Regions from separate parts of the Nonomuraea sp. NPDC052116 genome, predicted to be linked through region 2. Evidence: riboswitches for the same ligand, from Rfam matches in the RefSeq annotation. Region 2 holds a riboswitch; the other holds the start of a gene.
The links. A riboswitch is a leader RNA that binds a small molecule or an ion and turns the genes downstream of it on or off. The one in region 2 is predicted to bind S-adenosylmethionine.
Positions count from the first base shown of each region.

Region 1: it holds a riboswitch for S-adenosylmethionine, as region 2 does, so the genes downstream of both, AB0L65_RS16135 (aminotransferase class V-fold PLP-dependent enzyme) here and thrC (threonine synthase) in region 2, are expected to answer to the same signal.

Region 1 is NZ_JBFAWA010000007.1:289,237-298,400, forward strand. It holds gene AB0L65_RS16120 (SAM-dependent methyltransferase) at 1-795, shown strand, start outside; gene AB0L65_RS16125 (cytochrome P450) at 779-1,972, opposite strand; gene AB0L65_RS16130 (TerC family protein) at 1,982-2,719, opposite strand; SAM riboswitch class IV at 2,830-2,945, shown strand; gene AB0L65_RS16135 (aminotransferase class V-fold PLP-dependent enzyme) at 3,072-4,283, shown strand; gene AB0L65_RS16140 (DoxX family protein) at 4,292-4,942, opposite strand; gene AB0L65_RS16145 (NADH-quinone oxidoreductase subunit D) at 5,066-6,211, shown strand; gene AB0L65_RS16150 (acyltransferase) at 6,208-7,278, shown strand; gene AB0L65_RS16155 (DUF3180 domain-containing protein) at 7,275-7,730, opposite strand; gene folK (2-amino-4-hydroxy-6-hydroxymethyldihydropteridine diphosphokinase) at 7,727-8,230, opposite strand; gene folB (dihydroneopterin aldolase) at 8,227-8,619, opposite strand; gene AB0L65_RS16170 (nuclear transport factor 2 family protein) at 8,582-9,028, opposite strand; gene folP (dihydropteroate synthase) at 9,025-9,164, opposite strand, start outside.
Region 2 is NZ_JBFAWA010000069.1:4-9,167, forward strand. It holds partial or broken gene AB0L65_RS60835 (TCP-1/cpn60 chaperonin family protein) at 1-188, opposite strand, end outside; gene AB0L65_RS60840 (cold-shock protein) at 602-802, opposite strand; gene AB0L65_RS60845 (MoaD/ThiS family protein) at 1,048-1,323, opposite strand; gene thrC (threonine synthase) at 1,348-2,580, opposite strand; SAM riboswitch class I at 2,594-2,735, opposite strand; gene AB0L65_RS60855 (RNA polymerase sigma factor) at 2,815-3,369, opposite strand; gene AB0L65_RS60860 (trehalose-6-phosphate synthase) at 3,401-4,831, shown strand; gene AB0L65_RS60865 (hypothetical protein) at 4,838-5,419, opposite strand; gene otsB (trehalose-phosphatase) at 5,455-6,225, opposite strand; gene AB0L65_RS60875 (DUF3263 domain-containing protein) at 6,265-6,564, opposite strand; gene AB0L65_RS60880 (SAM-dependent chlorinase/fluorinase) at 6,682-7,488, shown strand; gene AB0L65_RS60885 (hypothetical protein) at 7,564-8,178, shown strand; gene AB0L65_RS60890 (S8 family serine peptidase) at 8,175-9,164, shown strand, end outside.

The DNA of each region.
Region 1 (9,164 bases), on a different contig from region 2:
CCTGACGTGCTCGACCTGGTCGACATCGGCGCGGGCGAGGGCATGCTGGTCGCCCAGGTGCTGGAGGCCGCCGAGCCCGCGCTGCGCGACCGGCTCCGCGTCACCGCCGTCGACCTCTCCCCCAGGCCGGACGGCCTGCCCGAGCGGATCGCCTGGCGGCCGAGCGTGCCCACCGGCATCACGGGCCTGGCCATCGCCAACGAGTGGCTCGACAACGTGCCGCTCGACGTGGTGGAGCAGACCTCCGCCGGGCCACGCCTCATCATGGTGAACGTCCGCACCGGCGAGGAGCGCCTCGGCGGCCCGCCGCGACCGGACGACTGCGCCTGGCTCGACCGGTGGTGGCCGCTGACCCGGGTGGGCTCGCGCGCGGAGATCGGCCGCCCCCGCGACGAGGCGTGGGCCTCCGTCCTGGGACGCCTCACAAGGGGCCGAGCGATTGCCGTGGATTATGCACACCCTGTGGATAACCGGCCGCTCTGTGGCACGTTGACCGGTTACCGCGACGGCGCGGTCGTTGCCCCGATCCCCGATGGGACCTGCGATATCACGGCTCATGTCGCGCTTGACGCGTGCGCCGAGGCCGGGCGCCGGGCCGGCGCGATATCCACAGCCTTGTCCACACAGCGCGACGCGCTGAGGGCTTTGGGGATCACCGGCACCAGGCCCCCGATCGACCTGGCCCGCACCGAGCCGCGCGCTTACATCCGGGCGCTGGCCAGGGCGTCGGAGGAGGGTGAGCTGATCGACCCGGCGGGGCTCGGCGGGTTCGGCTGGCTCAGCCAGCGGCGGTGACCTCCAGCGACCGCAGCCCCCTGATGATGTAGCCGGGCTTCCAGCTCGGCTCCTCCCGCAGCTCGAGCTTGGCCGCCCGGTCCAGGAGCGCGCCGTACGACTCGATGAGCTCGATGCGGGCCAGCGGTGCGCCCAGGCAGAAGTGGATCCCGGCCCCGAACGAGATGTGCGGATTGTCGGCCCGCCCCACGTCGAGCCGGTCCGGGTCCTCGAAGACCGCCGGGTCGCGGTTGGCCGAGCCGAACAGCAACGCCACCTCCGACCCGCGCGGGATCTCCACCCCGTGCACCTCGATGTCCTCCAGCACCCAGCGTTCGAACATCTGCAGCGGCGTGTCCCAGCGCATCACCTCCTCGACCGCCGTGGGCAGCAACGAGCGGTCCTCGCGCAGCCGGGCCAGTTCGGAGGGGTTGCGGAACAGGGACCACCAGCCGTTGCCCGTCACGTTCACGGTGGCCTCGTGGCCGGCGTTGAGCAGCAGCACGCACGTGCCGACCAGCTCGTCCTCGGTCAGCTCGTCGATCTGCGCCAGCGCGCTGATCAGGTCGTCGCCGGGAGCCCGGCGGCGCTCCGCGGCCAGGGTCTTGAGGTAGTCGGCGAACTCCGACGCCGCCCGTACCGCCGTGTGCTGGGCCTCGAGGCTCGGGTTGAGCTCGTACATGCCGCAGATCTCCGCCGACCAGGGGCGCAGCAGGTGACGGTCGGCGTGGGGGATGCCGAGCATCTCCGCGATCACCGTCACCGGGAGCGGCTCGGCGACCTCGGCGAGCAGGTCGCCGCCGCCCTTCTCCACGAACGCGTCCACCAGGCCCGCGGCGATGGCGCGCACCCGGGGACGCAGCGACTCGACCATGCGCGGCGTGAACGCCTTGGAGACCAGCCGGCGCAGCCTGGTGTGCACCGGCGGCTCCACGTCGAGCATGCCCGCCCTGATCACCCGCCAGAACGGCTCCTGGAACTCCGGCTCCGCCGGCCTCCCGAACTCCTCGTTGGTGGCCACGTGGAGGTGGGACCGCCCCAGGCGGCGGTCCCTGAGCAGGGCGTTCACGTCGGCATGACGTGAGATCAGCCACTGGTTCGTCGGCTCGAAGTAGCTGACCGGCGCCTCGCGCCTCAGCTCGTCGTACACCCGGTACGGGTGCGCCACGAAATCCGGATCCCAAGGGTCAAATCGCACTATTTCATCTTAAGGAGTGGGGTCCTCCTGTGGCGCCGTCCGCTTGCTCCGCATCCGGATGTTCAGCAGCTCGACGATCAGCGAGAACGCCATCGCGAAGTAGATGTAGCCCTTGGGGATGTGCTGGCCGAAGCCCTCGGCGATGAGCACCACGCCGATCAGCACGAGGAACGACAGCGCCAGCATCTTGATGCTCGGGTGCCGGTCCACGAACCTGCTGATCGGTCCCGAGGCGAACAGCATCACCAGCACCGCCACCACGACCGCCGCGATCATCACGCCGAGCGTGTCGACCATGCCGACGGCGGTGATGACGGAGTCGAGCGAGAACACGATGTCCAGCACCATGATTTGGATGATCACCGAGGCGAAGGAGGCGGCCGCGGCCTTCTTGCCGTCCTTGCCCACGGGGCCGTCCATGCTGTGGCCGATCTCGGTGACACTCTTGCCCAGCAGGAACAGGCCGCCGAGCAGCAGGATCAGGTCGCGTCCCGATATTTGGTGACCGAAGACGGCGAACAGCGGCTCGGTGAGCTGCACCACCCACGACAGGGCGAGCAGCAGGAGCAGCCTGGTGATCAGGGCCGCTCCCAGACCCAGCACCCGGGCTCTGTCCCGTTGTTCGGGAGGTAGTTTCCCGGCCAGGATGGAGATGAAGATGATGTTGTCGATCCCCAGCACGATCTCCAGGGCGACCAGGGTGAAGAAACCGATCCAGATCTGCGGGTCGGTCACCCAGTCCAACATTTACGCACCTCCATGACATGAGCGGGATTTCCGGTAGCAACGAGTCAGCCGCCGGATAAGTTCACCGACTTGCGATCGATGGAGGGGATTGGGTTATAGTCTCCGCCGTAGGTCATGAGTGCCAGCGACAAGCCCCGGCTAGCTGGCCGGCAACCCTCGCGTCCGCGGCGGGGTGCCCCGGGTGAAGACCTGGTCCGTCACGAAGTGTGGCGGGCAAGCGCGGGCTCCGTGGCTGCTTCCAGGGGTCCGATGACCCTGAGGGAGATGTGCCGTGTCCACGTTGACGATCTTCAGCTCCGTCCCCGCTCGCGCCGCCGAGGCCGAGGCCGTTCCGGTCGCCACGGGCAGGCCGATCCCCGCCGTGCTCGGTGCCGATCTCGAGGTGCCGGTCAAGGGCGGCAGGCTCGTCGGCTACGCCAACCTCGACTACGCCGCCAGCGCCCCCTGTCTCGAGCCGGTCAGCGCCGCCGTCACCGCCGCGCTCCCGGCCTACTCCAGCGTCCACCGGGGCGCGGGCTACGCCTCGCAGCTCACCACCGCCCGCTATGAGCAGGCCCGCCACACGGTGCGGGCGTTCGTCGGGGCCCGCCCGGACGACGCCGTGATCTTCACCCGCAACACCACCGACGCCACGAACCTCCTGGCCCGCTGCCTGCCCGCCGGCACCACCACCGTGGTCTTCGACACCGAGCACCACGCCTCTCTCCTCCCCTGGGAGAAGTCCGTACGGCTGGCGCCGCCCGCCTTCCCCGGCGAGGCCGTCCGCGCCGCCGACGCGGCCCTGGCCGGCATCGACGGCCCCAAGCTGCTCGTGGTCACCGCCGCCTCCAACGTCACCGGCGAGCTCTGGCCCATCGCCGCCCTGGCCCACGTCGCGCACCGGCACGGCGCCCGCATCCTGGTGGACGCCGCCCAGCTCGTACCGCACCGGCGGCTCAACCTGACCGCGCTCGACCTGGACTACGTGGCCTTCTCCGGGCACAAGCTGTACGCGCCGTTCGGCGCCGGGGTGCTGGTCGGGCGGCGGGACTGGCTCGCGGACGGCGACCCGTACCTCAAGGGCGGCGGCGCGGTGCGCTCCGTGGGCGACGACACCGAGTGGCACGACGACCCGGAGCCGCGGCACGAGGCGGGCACCCCGAACGTGCTGGGCGCCATCGCCCTGGCCGCCGCCTGCGACGCGCTCACGGCCACCGGCTGGACCGCGCTGGTGCGGGAGGAGGAGCGGCTGATCGCGCGCCTGCGGTCGGGGCTGGCCTCGATCGAGGGCGTACGGGAGCTGTCGCTGTGGGGGGATGACCACCCGCGCGTCGGCATCGTGTCGTTCACCGTGGCCGGCTACTCGGCCCGCGAGGTGGCCGAGGTGCTGTCCGGCGAGTACGGCATCGGGGTGCGCGACGGCAAGTTCTGCGCGCACCCGTTCGTCCGGCATCTTCTCGGAGAGGCCGACGGCGGGTGTGAGGACGGCACCGCTTCCGCGGTGCGGGCCTCCATCGGCATCGGCTCCACGCAGGAGCACGTGGACCGGCTGGTCGAGGCCGTGCGGGACCTCGTGAATCGCTGAGTCGGCCGCTAGACGGCGTCGGAGCGGTTCGGCGGCTTGCGGTGCGGCGGCGGCTCGTCGGAGACCAGGGCGTCGATGTCCCTCATGTCGTCGTCGTTGACCACGCCGGCCCGGTGCTCGGTCGGCTGCCTGGGCACCCGAGGCGCCTCGGCGGGCGTCGTGAGGCCGGCGGGCCTGGTCGTGACGTTCGACGGCTCCGGACGCTGTGGCCGCGCGGTGCTTTCCTCCTCGGCGGCCCGGCGTTCCGAGCGCCGGCGGAACATCGCGGCGAAGATCCCGTCGATCCCGATCCGGCCGCCCCCCAGCGCCAGGAACAACAGGGCCAGTGCCCCGAGCGCGCCGGGCAGCTCCCAGCCGCCGGCGCTGGACAGCACCCCGTGCCCCGCGTGCACGTACGTGATGGCGCCCAGCATGTTGATCAGCAACAGCAGCCCCACCAGGCGCACCAGCAGGCCCAGGATCAGGAAAATGCCGCCCGCCATCTCGACGACGGTCGAGAACATGGCGGCGAGCTCCGGCATCGGGATCCCCATCCCCTTGAACGCCTGTCCCGTGGCCGCAAGGCCGCCATCCCACTTCTGCGAGCCGTGGACCAAGAAGATCACGCCGGTCACCACCCGTGCGATCAACGCCGCGACATCAAACACAACTTTCTTCATGGTGTTATCTCCCCCCGGTTCCTGGTATTCCTCCCCGTGTCCGAGTTAGGGATGCGGTTCCGTACTATTCCTTGACCCGGCCCTGCCCTGGCCCAGCAACCGGCGCGGTGGCAGCATTGCCATATGACGGAACGTGTGGTCGGGATCGGCGCGGGCGCAAAAGAGCTGGCCACCGAGGACATGATCCTCAACATCGGCCCGCAGCACCCGTCCACCCACGGGGTGCTCCGGCTCAGGCTGACGCTCGACGGCGAACGCATCACCGCCGCCGAGCCGATCATCGGCTACATGCACCGGGGCGCGGAGAAGCTGTTCGAGGTCCGCGACTACCGTCAGATCATCATGCTGGCCAACAGGCACGACTGGCTGTCGGGGTTCGCGAACGAGCTGGGCGTGGTGCTGGCCGCCGAACGTCTGCTCGGCATGGAGCCCCCGGTCCGGGCCGTGTGGGCGCGCACGCTGCTGGCCGAGCTCAACCGGGTGCTCAACCACCTGATGTTCCTCGGCTCCTATCCGCTGGAGCTCGGCGCGATCACGCCGCTGTTCTACTCGTTCAACGAGCGCGAGCGCATCCAGGCGGTCATGGAGGAGATCTCCGGCGGCCGCATGCACTACATGTTCAACCGGGTCGGGGGCCTCAAGGAGGACCTGCCGCTCGGCTGGCTCGACCGGGTGTCGGAGGCCGTCGCGGAGACCCGCCGCCGGGTGCCCGACATCGAGAACCTCATCCTGCACAACGAGATCTTCATCGCCCGCACCAGGGGCGTCGGCGTGCTCTCCCGCGAGCAGATCACGCAGTACGGCGTCAGCGGCCCCATCGCCAGGGCCTCCGGCGTGGACTTCGACCTGCGCCGCGACGATCCCTACCTCGCCTACCCCGAGCTGCCCGTGAAGGTCGTCACGCGGCAGGCCGGCGACTGCCACTCCCGGTTCGAGGTGCTGTTCGACCAGCTCAAGGTCTCGCTCGACCTGGCCGACGCCTGCGTCTCGCGGCTGCGCTCGCTGCCTCCCGGGCCGATCAACCAGCGCCTGCCGAAGGTGCTCAAGGTGCCGGAGGGCCACACGTACGCGTGGACCGAGAACCCCCTCGGCATCAACGGCTACTACCTGGTCTCCAAGGGCGACAAGACCCCGTGGCGGCTCAAGCTGCGCTCGGCCTCGTACAGCAACGTCCAGGTGCTGCGGGAGATGCTGCCCGGCCACCTGGTCGCCGACATGGTGGCCATCCTCGGCTCGATGTTCTTCGTCGTGGGTGACATCGACAAGTGAAAGTCGAGCGCGACAAGTACGTCGACTGGCTCCGAGCCCTGAGCCTGTGCGTCGTGGTGGTCTGGCACTGGGCGTTCACCATCCTGGAGTGGAAGCCGAGCGGCCCCGAGCCCACCAGCCCGCTGGGCTTCACCTCGGGGCTGTGGATCCTGACCTGGCTGCTGCAGGTGCTGCCGCTGTTCTTCTACGTCGGCGGCCACGTGCACCTGCTGTCCTGGGAGCGGGCCAAGGAACGCGGCGTCGGCATCGGCTCGTTCGTCTGGCGGCGCATCCGCGCGCTGGCTTTACCCGCCCTGTTCCTGTCCGGGGTGTGGATCGCCATCGGGGCGGTCGTGACGTACACGTTCCAGGTCGACTGGATGTGGCGGGTGGTGCTGCTGGTGCTCAGCCCGCTGTGGTTCCTGGGCGTCTACCTCGTCCTGATCGCGCTGCTGCCCGTGGCGCTCTGGCTGCACCGCCGCTACGACGTGCTGACGCTGATCTGGCTCGGCGGCGCGTCGCTGGTGGTGGACGTGGTCCGCTTCCGGTACGGGGTCGACTGGGTCGGCTGGCTCAACATGATCATCGTCTGGGGGCTCGCCCACCAGGCCGGGTTCTTCTACGACCGGATCGTCATCCTGCCCAGGCGCTATGACATCGCGGTGCTCTGGACGGGGCTGTTCGCCCTGTTCGGCCTGGTCTATTCGGGCATCTACCCGGGCTCGATGGTGGGCGTGCCGGGCGACAAGTGGTCGAACATGGCGCCGCCCACGTTCGTGATCGTCGCCCTGCTGCTGTTCCAGGTCGGGCTGGTGGAGGTGCTGCGGCCGTCGATGGAGCGGGTGCTGGAGCGTCCGGGCTGGCGCCGGGTGAACGGGTTCATCAACCGGTACTCGCTGCCGCTCTTCCTCTTCCACACGACCGGGATGGCCATCGCGCTGGGCCTGTCGTGGTGGCTCTTCGGCAGCCTGGGCACCGAGATCCCGCCGGACCTGAAATGGTGGCTGGAACGCCCGATCGCCATCCTCGGCCCGCTGATCTGCACCGCCCCGGTCATCTACGTCTTCGGCCGGCGTGGGCGTTCTTAGTCTGGTTTGTGGTTGTCCGAGTCCTTGGGGATCCGGCAGGCGTGCTCCAGGTAGAGGGCGGCGCAGATCAGCGCCACGCAGGCCACGAACGACCCCGCCGCGACGAAGAACTCCGCCCGTGGCGTCTCCCGGTCCAGGATCTGCACCGTGTAGAGCCCGAACCCGGCGAACAACCCGCCGAACACCGCTCCCGCGTACGCCGACGCCTTGGCCAGCGCGGCCAGCCGGGCCACCGACAGCGGCTCCACCGGCTTGGTGCCCGGCTTCCTGGCGATCCTGGCCTTGGTCACCCAGGCGCTGTAACCCTCGCCGATGGCCAGCAGCAGCACGGTCGGGATCGCCGTCCACGGCATCAGGGGCAGGTCTGAATAGAAGGGCCTGACCGCCGCCCACGCGATCAGCGCGACAACAGCGATGATGCCGACCAGGCGGCCCGGATGGGTGGGCTTCAATCGGGCCTCTGCAGTTTCAGGTCGTCGCGCAGGCGTACCCCCTGCTGGTCGATGCCCGCCAGCAGCTCCGCCACCCGGCCGCGCCCGGGCACCACCGCGTCGGGGTCGGCCTTCGCCCACGGCACGAGCACGAACGCGCGCTCGTGAGCGAGCGGATGCGGCAGCGTCAGCTCCGGCTCGTCGCAGATCGTGTCGCCCACCACGATCAGGTCGACGTCGAGCGTCCGCGGCCCCCAGCGCTCGGCGCGCACCCGCCCGAAGGCGTTCTCCACGCTCTGTGCCCGCTCCAGGAGCGTGCGCGGCTGCAGGGTGGTCTCCGCGATCACGATCGCGTTGAGATACGGCTTCTGTCCCGGCGGACCGCCCACAGGGTCGGTCTCGTAGACCGGCGACGCCTGGACGAACTCCAGCCCAGGGGCGTCGAACAGGGTGTCCACGGCGCCTTGCAGCGTCTGGAACCGGGGCCCCAGGTTGCTGCCGAGAGCGAGGACGACTTTCATACGCGGCTCCGCTCAATGGTCACGACCACGTCGTCGAACGGCAGCGGGATGGGCGCCGCCGGTTTGTGCACGCTCACCTCGACCCTACGCACCAGCTCACTGGCCAGGCACACGTCGGCCAGCCGCTGCGCGAGCGTCTCTATCAACGCGACCGGCTCGCCCTCCACGACCTTGACCAGCGCCTCGGCCAGCTCTCCGTAATGGACGGTCTTGGTGAGGTCGTCGCCGGCCGCGGCCGGCGCGGTGTCGAGGAACAACGTCGCGTCCACGACGAACTCCTGCCCGAGCTCCCGCTCGGCAGGGAGCACGCCGTGCCTCCCCCTGGCCCGCAGGCCCTTGAGAGCGATGCGATCAGGGCTCAAGCTCGCCTTCCTCCTCCTCGTCGTCATCTCCCTGGAGCACCGGCGAACCGTGGTGCATCCACAGCCGCCAGCCCTGCGAGGTGCGGATGTAGACGTTGCTGGCCACCACCTTGCCCGCGGCGAAGCTGGACTCACCCTCCTCGCCGGCGGTGAGGATGTTCTCGACGCAGGTGAGCACGGCCACATCGCCCAGCACGGTCGTGTCGACGTCGGTCAGCACGAACTGGATGTAGGTGGTGTTGGCCATGATCAGGGCCCACGACCGCAGCACCTCGGACCGGCCGCTGAGCAGGGTCCAGCCCGGGTGCACGCAGCTCACCTGGTCGTCGGCGGTGTCCTCGGCCCAGATCTCGGTCATCTTGTCGAGATCCGCGTTCTCGATCGCGGCGTAGAACTCCTGGTTGATCGTCTCGATCGCGACGGTGTCGACGCTCATGTGTTGGCTCCGGCTCTCTTCCATGCGGCTGCCACGCGTACGGCATCGGCGTTGGGACCCACCTCGTGGACGCGTACGCACCAGGCGCCCGCCTGGGCGGCCAGTGCGGTCACGGCCAGCGTCGCGGCGTCGCTGC
Region 2 (9,164 bases):
TCGAGCTCGATCTCCTTGGCGATGGAGACACCGTCGTTGGTGATCGTGGGGGCGCCCCACTTCTTCTCCAGCACGACGTTGCGGCCCTTGGGACCCAAGGTCACCTTGACGGCGTCGGCGAGCTGGTTCATACCGCGCTCGAGACCGCGCCGGGCGTCCTCGTCAAACGCGATCATCTTGGCTGCCATAAGGCTAGACCTCCCAGATGCAGGGTGGCTTGTCGTGGACCGAGCCGACGCCCGCGACGGCATGGGTCAGCATCTCCTTCGGCAGACCCCATCGTCCCGATCCGAGTGTTGGCACTCTGCTGCACAGAGTGCCAACGAACTGTTTAGCACTCTACCCTGTCGAGTGCAAGCGAGAAGCCTCCTACCGGGCCTTTCCTCCCCATATCAGCCTGTACGGCAGAGCCGTCCATCGCCGGCTGCAGGACCCCGCACCTGCGACAAGCCGCGTCCAGGCCACCGCAGGTGGCGGGATCCATACGCACGGCGAGCCGCCTCGCGCGGCTCGCCGTGACCGAGTCGACGAAAGAAAGGTGGCGGGCTCGCACGGACTGCGCTGCCGGGCGATCCCCGCCGGTGCATACCAGGGGGGTGTATCAGACCGCGCGGACGGACTCCGCTTGAGGTCCCTTCTGGCCCTGCGTGATCTCGAACTCGACCCGCTGGCCCTGTTCGAGAGATCGGTACCCGTCCATCATGATCGCTGAGTAATGGACGAATACATCCTTACCACCGTCTACCGCGATGAAGCCGTAGCCCTTGTCCGCGTTGAACCACTTGACGGTGCCCTGCGCCACTTCCGACTCCTCTTACTGGGCTTTCAGATCTCGCCCATTCCTCCGCGAGACCCGTAATCGCCGGACTTAAGGGAAAATCAGCCAGACGATCGCCCTCGACCATACCTGTGGCACGGGGTTTGGCAACAGAGTCAATCTGCAAACGACGCATTTCTTCGCAACGAAGGTGCTTCAGCGTTTCATTTGCCCTGGAAATGGAGAAGGCGCCCACTAGGGGCGCCTTCCACACGTGTGATCTATAGCACTCAGCCGCCGGCAACCGCCGGGATGATTGAGATCTGAGTGCCCTCAGGTGCCGGAGTGTCGAGCCCGTCGACGAAACGGACGTCCTCTTCCCCAACGTAAACGTTGACAAAACGACGAATCTTGCCCGATTCATCCAGAATTCTCGCGCCGATCCCCGGGTAGTCCGAGTCGAGCTTGGCAAGGACGTCACGAAGAGTCGCGCCCTCGCCACTGACTTCGGCGTTGCCCCCGGTGTAGGTGCGCAGAATGGTGGGAATCCGCACCGAAACGCTCATGGTTAAACTCGCCTTTCCTGGTTGTCAGACAGTCGCGCGGAACGCGTCGAGGGAGGGCCGGATCACAGCCGTGGGCTGGGCGTCGTCGCTGATCGCGTCGAGTGTCTTGAGCCCGTCGCCGGTGTTGAGGACCACGGTCTCGGCCTCGGGGTCGAGCCGCCCGCTCTCGGCGAGCTTCTTCAGCACGCCCACGGTCACCCCTCCCGCGGTCTCGGCGAAGACGCCCTCCGTGGAGGCCAGGAGCTTGATCGCGGCCACGATCTCGGCGTCCGTGACGTCCTCGACGGCCCCGCCGGTGCGCCGGGCGATGTCGAGCACGTACGGCCCGTCGGCCGGGTTGCCGATGGCCAGCGACTTGGCGATGGTGTCGGGCTTGACCGGCTGAACGACGTCGTGCCCCGCCTTGTACGCGGTGGAGACCGGCGAGCACCCGGCCGCCTGCGCCCCGAAGATCTTGTACGGCGTGTCCTCGACCAGCCCCAGCTGCACCAGCTCGCGGAAGCCCTTGTCAATCTTGGTGAGCTGCGAGCCGGAGGCGATGGGGATGACGATCTGCTCGGGCAACCGCCACCCGAGCTGCTCGGCGATCTCGTACGCGAGCGTCTTGGAGCCCTCGGCGTAGTAGGGCCGCAGGTTGACGTTGACGAACCCCCACTTGTCACCCAGCGGGTCGCCGATCAGCTCGGAGCAGAACCGGTTGACCTCGTCATACGTGCCTTCGATCCCGATCAGCTTGCCGCCGAACACGCGAGCCATGGCGATCTTGGCCGCTTCGAGGTTGGCCGGGATGAACACGCACGCCTCGAGCCCGGCGCGCGCCGCCGCCGCGGTGACCGCGCCCGCGAGGTTGCCCGTAGAGGAGCAGGAAAGGGTGTGGAAGCCGAAGTTACGCGCCGCCTCGACGGCGATGGCGACGACCCGGTCCTTGAAGGAATGGGTGGGGTTGCCCGAGTCGTCCTTCACGTACAGGTTCTTGAGACCGAGTGCGCGTCCGAGGTTTCCGGCCTTGACCAGTTTGGTCCAACCCGGGTTCATATTGGGCTTACTGGCTACGTCAACCGGCACCGGGAGCAGCGACCGGTAACGCCAGATGTTGGCGGGACCCGACTCGATGTCGGAGCGGGTCACCGTACCGAAGGAATAGGCCGCTTCGAGCGGCCCGAAACACTCCAGACACGCGAAGCTCGGACCGAGCGGGTAACGCGTGCCGCACTCGCGGCAGGACAGACCGACAGCAGGACCAAAGTCGAGCGACATGAAGCGAGGCCTTCCCTCATCTTCGCCCGCGGCCACCTTGACCGCAGACCGGAATTGGCACCTTGTCCCGGTCGGCCTCGCCCTGTCGCGAGTCTCAAACCGGGAGGGTTGCCGGGGCTTCGCAGGGCCGGTCCCTCCACCCCTCTGGATGAGCAATATTCAGTTGTTGAAAAGGACTCTACCCGTCCATGGGGCCCAAATGGCCACCCGTCTCAAGATGCGAGACGTGGCGTCTCAGCGATAATCATCACCCAGCACTCCCTGCACGTATTTGCGGGCCTGGTGAATGCGCGACTTGGCGGTGCCCAGGGGGATGCCGAGCTGCTCGGCCACCTCGTTGTAGTCGAGCTGGACGATGTCGCGCAGCACCAGCGCCTGCGCCAGGTCGGGCTTGTCGGCCTCCAGCGCCTCCATGGCGTCGAGCAGGTCGAGCCGGGAGCCCGCGATCACGCTCACCCGCGCCACGTCGGGCTTCTGCGTGGGCAGCTCGTCCGAGGTCTGCTCGGCCGCGCGGCGTTTGAGCGACCTGTACGTGGTGCGCGCGCAGTTGGCCGTCACGATGTGCAGCCAGGTGCTGAACCGCGCCCGGCCCTCGAACCGGCCGATGTTGCGCGCCACGGCCAGCAACGTGTCCTGTGAGGCTTCCTCGGCATCCTGGTGATAGGGGAGGATCCGGGCGCAGTGCCGCATCACATCCGGCTCGATCCGCGCCAGGAGCTCGCCAAGTGCGCGATGATCTCCTCCTGCGGCCGAGCGGGCGAGTTCCTCGGTTAGCTCATCAAGCGCCATAGCTGGGATCCTATGGGCGAAGGGAGCGTAGATGAACAGCGTCCTGGTGGCCTCCAACAGAGGACCCGTTTCCTTTACCGTCTCGGACGACGGCGAGCTGACCATGAAACGCGGTGGCGGCGGCCTGGTTTCGGCACTGTCCGAGGTGGCCAGGAAGGACGGCATGCTGTGGGTGTGCGCGGCGCTGTCCGACGGCGACCGCAGCGCCGTGCGCCTGGTGCCCGGCGGCCGGATCGACCACGCCGGCTACGACACGGGCCCGCTGCGCATGCTCGACATCCCGCCCGCCACCTTCCACCGCGCCTACAACGCCGTGGCCAACTCCACCCTGTGGTTCGTCAACCACCTGCTCTACGACATCCCCAACTCGCCCAACTTCGGCACGAGGTTCGAGCGCGAGTGGGAGTCCTACCGCGACTACAACGGCGCGTTCGCGCTGGCGCTGGCCGAGGAGGCCGGCCACGGCGCCCGCGTCATGGTGCAGGACTACCACCTGACGCTGACCCCGGCGATGCTCCGCGCCGAGCGGCCGGACCTGCGCATCGCCCACTTCAGCCACACCCCGTGGGCGCCCCCCGAATACTTCTCGCTGCTGCCCGACGAGGTGGTCGGAGAGGTCCTGGAGGGCATCCTGGGGGCCGATCACGCCGGGTTCCTGGCCGACAGGTGGGCGCAGGCGTTCATGGACTGCTGTGAGGCGCTGCTGGGCGCGGAGGTCGACCGCGTGGGCCGCAGCGTCACCCACGAGGGCCGGACCACCCGCATCGGCGTGCACAGCCTCGGCGTGGACGGCGACGCGCTGTGGGAGCGCGCCGTCGAGCCCGACGTCGAGTCGCACATGACCGCGCTCAGGGAGCAGGTGGGCGACCGCCGGCTGATCGTCCGCATCGACCGCACCGAGCTGTCGAAGAACATCGTGCGCGGCCTGGTGGCCTACCGCGAGTTCCTCGCCGCGCACCCGGAGTGGCACGGCAAGGTGGTGCACCTGGCGTTCGCCTACCCGAGCCGGCACGACCTGCCCGAATACCGCGAATACACCGCGTCGGTGCTGCGCCGCGCGCAGGAGATCGAGGACGAGTACGGCACCGAGGACTGGGACCCGCTGATCCTCAACGTCAACGACGACTACCCGCGTTCGCTGGCCGCGTACCGGATGGCCGACGTGCTGCTGGTCAACCCCATCCGCGACGGGATGAACCTGGTCGCCAAGGAGGGCCCGATCCTGTCCACGAGGTGCGCGCTCGTGCTCTCGCGCGAGGCGGGGGCGGCGGCCGAGCTGGGCCCGCACGCGCTCGTGGTGAACCCGTACGACATCAGCGGCACGGCTGCCGCGCTGCACGCCGCGCTCGTCATGCCGGAGGACGAGCGCCGCATGCGGCGCGACAAGCTGCACGCCGCGGCCACCGCCCTGCCCCCGCAGAAGTGGCTCGCGGCCCAGCTCGACGCGCTGGCCGAGATCTGAGCCCGGTCAGGTCCAGTCGGCGTGCTTCAGCGTGTCGGCCAGCCCCGGCGTGTTCCACTGGTCCACGATGAGGATCTTGCTCTGCGGCAGGTACCACTCGCGCTGCGTGAAGCGGAGCAGCACCTTCGTGGTCGAGCCCGAATACTTGACGCACTCCGACTGCCACGCGTTGTAGGCGGCCTTGTGCCCCGCGCCGACCTGGCGTAGGCCCCTGGTGACCTTCGGGCCGATGGCCTCGCCCCACTTCCGGTTGAACGGGCACGGCTGCACGTCGCTCGCCGTGTAGAAGGGCCGCTTGCCGGTGTACGGGCCGAACCCCTCGGCGCCGCGCTTGATGGACGAGGGGCCGAGGACGTAGAAGGCGTCGCATTCGGGCGTCCCCCAGCCCATGGGCTTGCCGCACTTTCCGGTCACGATCTGGACCTCGTCGCCGAAGCGGTGGACCACCCACTTGATCGGGATGTACAGGGTCAGGCCCTTGCGCAGCTTGACCGCCTGGGCGGGCGCGGCGTGCGCGGGCAGGGAGGTCGCGAGGAGGGTGACCGCGGCCACGGCCACGGCCACGGCGGCGAGGTGTCGCTTGTGCATGCGCCCGACCCTAGGGAGCGCGACTTGCAGCTCAATCACGAACGGCTGAAAGCCGCCACAAGCTCCTCCAGCAGCGCGACGACGCCGTCGGGCCCGTCCACCACGATGTCGGCCCGCTCGGCCAGCTCGGTGACCTCCGCGGAGCCGCTGCACACGGTCACGCCGGGCAGCCCCGAGAGGCGTACGGCCTCGAACGCGGCCAGGTCGCCGAGATCGTCGCCCACGAACATGACGGACCTGGCGGCCCGCTCCGCCAGGAACAGGCTGAGCGCCTGCCCCTTGTCCATGCCCGGCGGCCGCAGCTCCAGCACGAAACGCCCCGGCTCGACCACCAGGCCTCGCTTGCCGGCCAGCTCGGCCAGCGGCTCGCGCAGCCTGGCCAGCGCGCCCTCCGGGTCGGAGCTGCGCCTGGTGTGCACGGCCACCGCCCGGCCCTTGTCCTCGATGGTGACGTCGCGCAGGCCCAGCGACTCGAGCAGCAGTTGCAGCTCGGCCTCGGCCTCGAGCACGCCCGGAGGCGGCGGGGGCCCGGAGATCTGCCCGGCCTCCCAGCGCTCGAAGCCGTAGTGCCCGAGCACGACCAGCCGGGGCACGTCGGCCAGGCCCGGCCCGAGCTCCAGCGCGGTGGCCGGCGGCCGGCCGGTCACGATGGCCACCGCCAGGACGTGGGCGCCGAGCTCGGCCAGCACCTCCGGCGCCTTCGGATGGATCACTGCCTCGGCGGGATCGGGCACGATCGGCGACAGGGTTCCGTCGAAGTCGAGCCCGATCACGGCGCCCGCCGGGTCGTCCAAGATCGCTTTCATTCCAGGGATGTTCCTCACGCGGCTGCCGTACCCAGCCGGTCAGGGACGCATGCCGAGTCTCCTGGCGGCGCGGTCACGCTGACGGGTGGACCGTAACCTGCGCAGCCGCTTGACCAGCATGGGATCGTGCTCCAGCGCCTCCGGCCGGTCGATCAGCTCACCGAGCAACTGGTAGTAGCGCGTGGCGGAGAACCCGAAGCTCTCCTTGATGGCCTGCTCCTTCGCGCCCGCGTAGCGCCACCATTGGCGTTCGAAGGCGAGGAGTTCGAGATCGCGTTCTGAGAGGGGTTGGCCGGACGTCTCCTGGGCAGCATTGTCACCGCTGAGCGGTGCTCCCATGGTGTCCTCCTCGGGGAAGGTGCGTGCGACGACTCCGCACGCACGCGGCCCGTGGCCAATCGTAATGTGCGAAGTGCGGCTGTTCACGACGTATTGAGAGACGTACAGTCACGAAATGTGACCTCAGTAATCACGCTCCTCACCGACTACGGACTCGAAGACGGCTATGTGGCGGCGTGTCACGGAGTGATCGCCGGAATCGCCCCCCAGGCGCGGGTGATCGACGTGTGCCACCTGATCCCCTCGGGTGACGTACGGCGTGGCGCGGCGATTCTCGCCCAGACCATTCCGTACCTTCCCGCGGGCATCCATATCGGCGCGGTCGATCCCAGCGCGGGCGGCGCCCGGCGGGCGGTGGCCGTCGAGGCGGGCGGGCGGGTGTTCATCGGGCCCGACAACGGGCTGCTGTCGTGGGCCGTGCACGCCAGCGGCGGCGCCGAGGCCGCCTACGCGATCAGCAACGAGGAGCACTTCCTGCGGCCGGTCTCCCCCACCTTCCACGGGCGCGACGTCTTCTCGCCGGTCGCGGGGCGGCTGTGCGGCGGGCTGAGACCGTCGGACCTGGGGCCCGAGGTGCCGATCGGCAGGCTGGTGACGCTGCCGGCGCCGACCACGCTGCTGCGCGAGGGGTCGGTGGAGGGCGAGGTCGTCTCGGTCGACCGCTACGGCAACACCCAGCTCTCGATCGCGGTCGGGGACCTGCACGCGCTGGGCGTGCGGGTGGGCGACACGCTGGGGGTCTGGCTGGGCCGGCGGCAGCTCTCGCTGCCCTACCGGGAGACGTTCGCGGCGGTGCCGCCGGGGGAGCTGGTGGCGTTCGCGGACTCGGCGGGGCTGATCGCGATCGCGGTCAATTCCGGTGACGCAGCGCAGCGGCTGGGGCTCCCACCTGGCGCACATGTCCGACTCTCCCCTACTCCATAGGGCGAAGGCACACAGATCGGAATTACTCCGCGTATCGGTCTGTTTACCGAAGCGTCGGAATGAATCAGCGGGCGCGTGTCAGAATGCAACGCGCGGGCGTCCCTCCCCTCCCCTCCAGAGGTCGACGTGTACCAGCTGTCCATCGTGCTGCTCTCCATAATGTCCGCGATCTGGCCCGCGCCGGAGCCGCCCGTGTCAGAGCGCTGGCACGCGTGGCCCGTCGCGCAGATCTTCCCCGCGACCCTGCCCGGGGTCAGCCCGTCGGGGGCGCGGGTCACGTACGAGCTGGCCGGGGTCGCCCCCGAGGCGCCCTGCCGGACGGCGTTCCAGCCCGCCGCCGTCCGGCGCGGCTGCCGCGTGGCCCTGCGCGCCACGTACGCCGACAGCACGCAGACGTTCGTCGCCACCGTGGGCATCGCCGTGCTCGACACGCCCGGACGCGACTACTTCCGCGTGGGACGGCCCGCGACCGTGCGGCCGGTGGCCTTTCCCCGGGGGCCGGCCGAGCGCTTCGGCGAGCGGCAGTACTTCACCGGGGTGGTGCTCAGGTCCGACGAGCGCTACGTGGTGGCGACGGCCGCCGGGTACGCCGACGGCCGGCCGTACCAGCCGGGTGACCGCCTCGCGCCCCGGCTGCGCGCCACGGCGCGGCAGCTCGCCACCGAGTTGCACCGGACGCTCACCCGATGAGCAGGCTCGCCGTCGCCTTCCTCGTCACCGCGCTGGTGGTGGGAACCGTTCCGGCGAGCGCCACCGACGACGTGGGCGAGGCCGCCCGGGCGGGACAGTGGCAGCTCGCCGCGATGCGGCTGCCCGAGGCGTGGCGGTCGAGCAGGGGCGAGGGCGTGATCGTCGCCGTGCTCGACACCGGCGTGAACGGCCGCCACCCCGACCTGGAGGGCGCCGTGATCCAGGGCCCCGACCTGACCGGCACCGCCAAGGGCCTCTGGGGGCGGCACGGGACCGCCATGGCCAGCCTGATCGCCGGGCGCGGCCACGGCGACGAGCACAAGGGCGGCGTGATCGGGGTGGCGCCCGCGGCGAAGGTGCTGTCCATCCGGGTCACGCTGGAGAACGGCGACCCGCTGCGCGAGCAGCAGCGCGCCGGCGGGCGCGACGCGCTGGCCAAGGGCATCCGGTACGCGGTCGACCACGGGGCCGACGTGATCAGCATGTCGCTGGGCGGCGGCAGCGGCGCGTGGGAGGGCTCGCCGTCGGAGGAGGAGGCCATCCAGTACGCGATCGCGCGCGGCGCCGTGCTGGTGGCCTCCTCGGGCAACGACGGCGGCACGGCCAACAGGAAGAACTTCCCCGCCGCCTATCCCGGGGTGATGGCCGTGGGGGCGGTGGACCGGGGGCTCAGGGTGGCCGCGTTCTCCAACAGGCAGGACTACCTGTCGGTGGTCGCGCCGGGCACGGAGATCGTCACGGCCGACGCGCGCGACTCGTACGTGGTGAGCGACGGCACCAGCTCGGCGGCGGCCATGGTGGCGGGCGTGGCGGCCCTGATCAAGTCCGCGTATCCCGACATGTCGCCCTACCACGTACGGACGGCCATCGAGCTCGGCACCAGGCTGCAGCCGGCCGACGGTCACAGCCCTTCCTACGGGCACGGGGTGGCCAACGCCCTGCTCGCCCTGCGGGAGGCCGCCCGTCTGGACCCGCCCGGCGCCGGC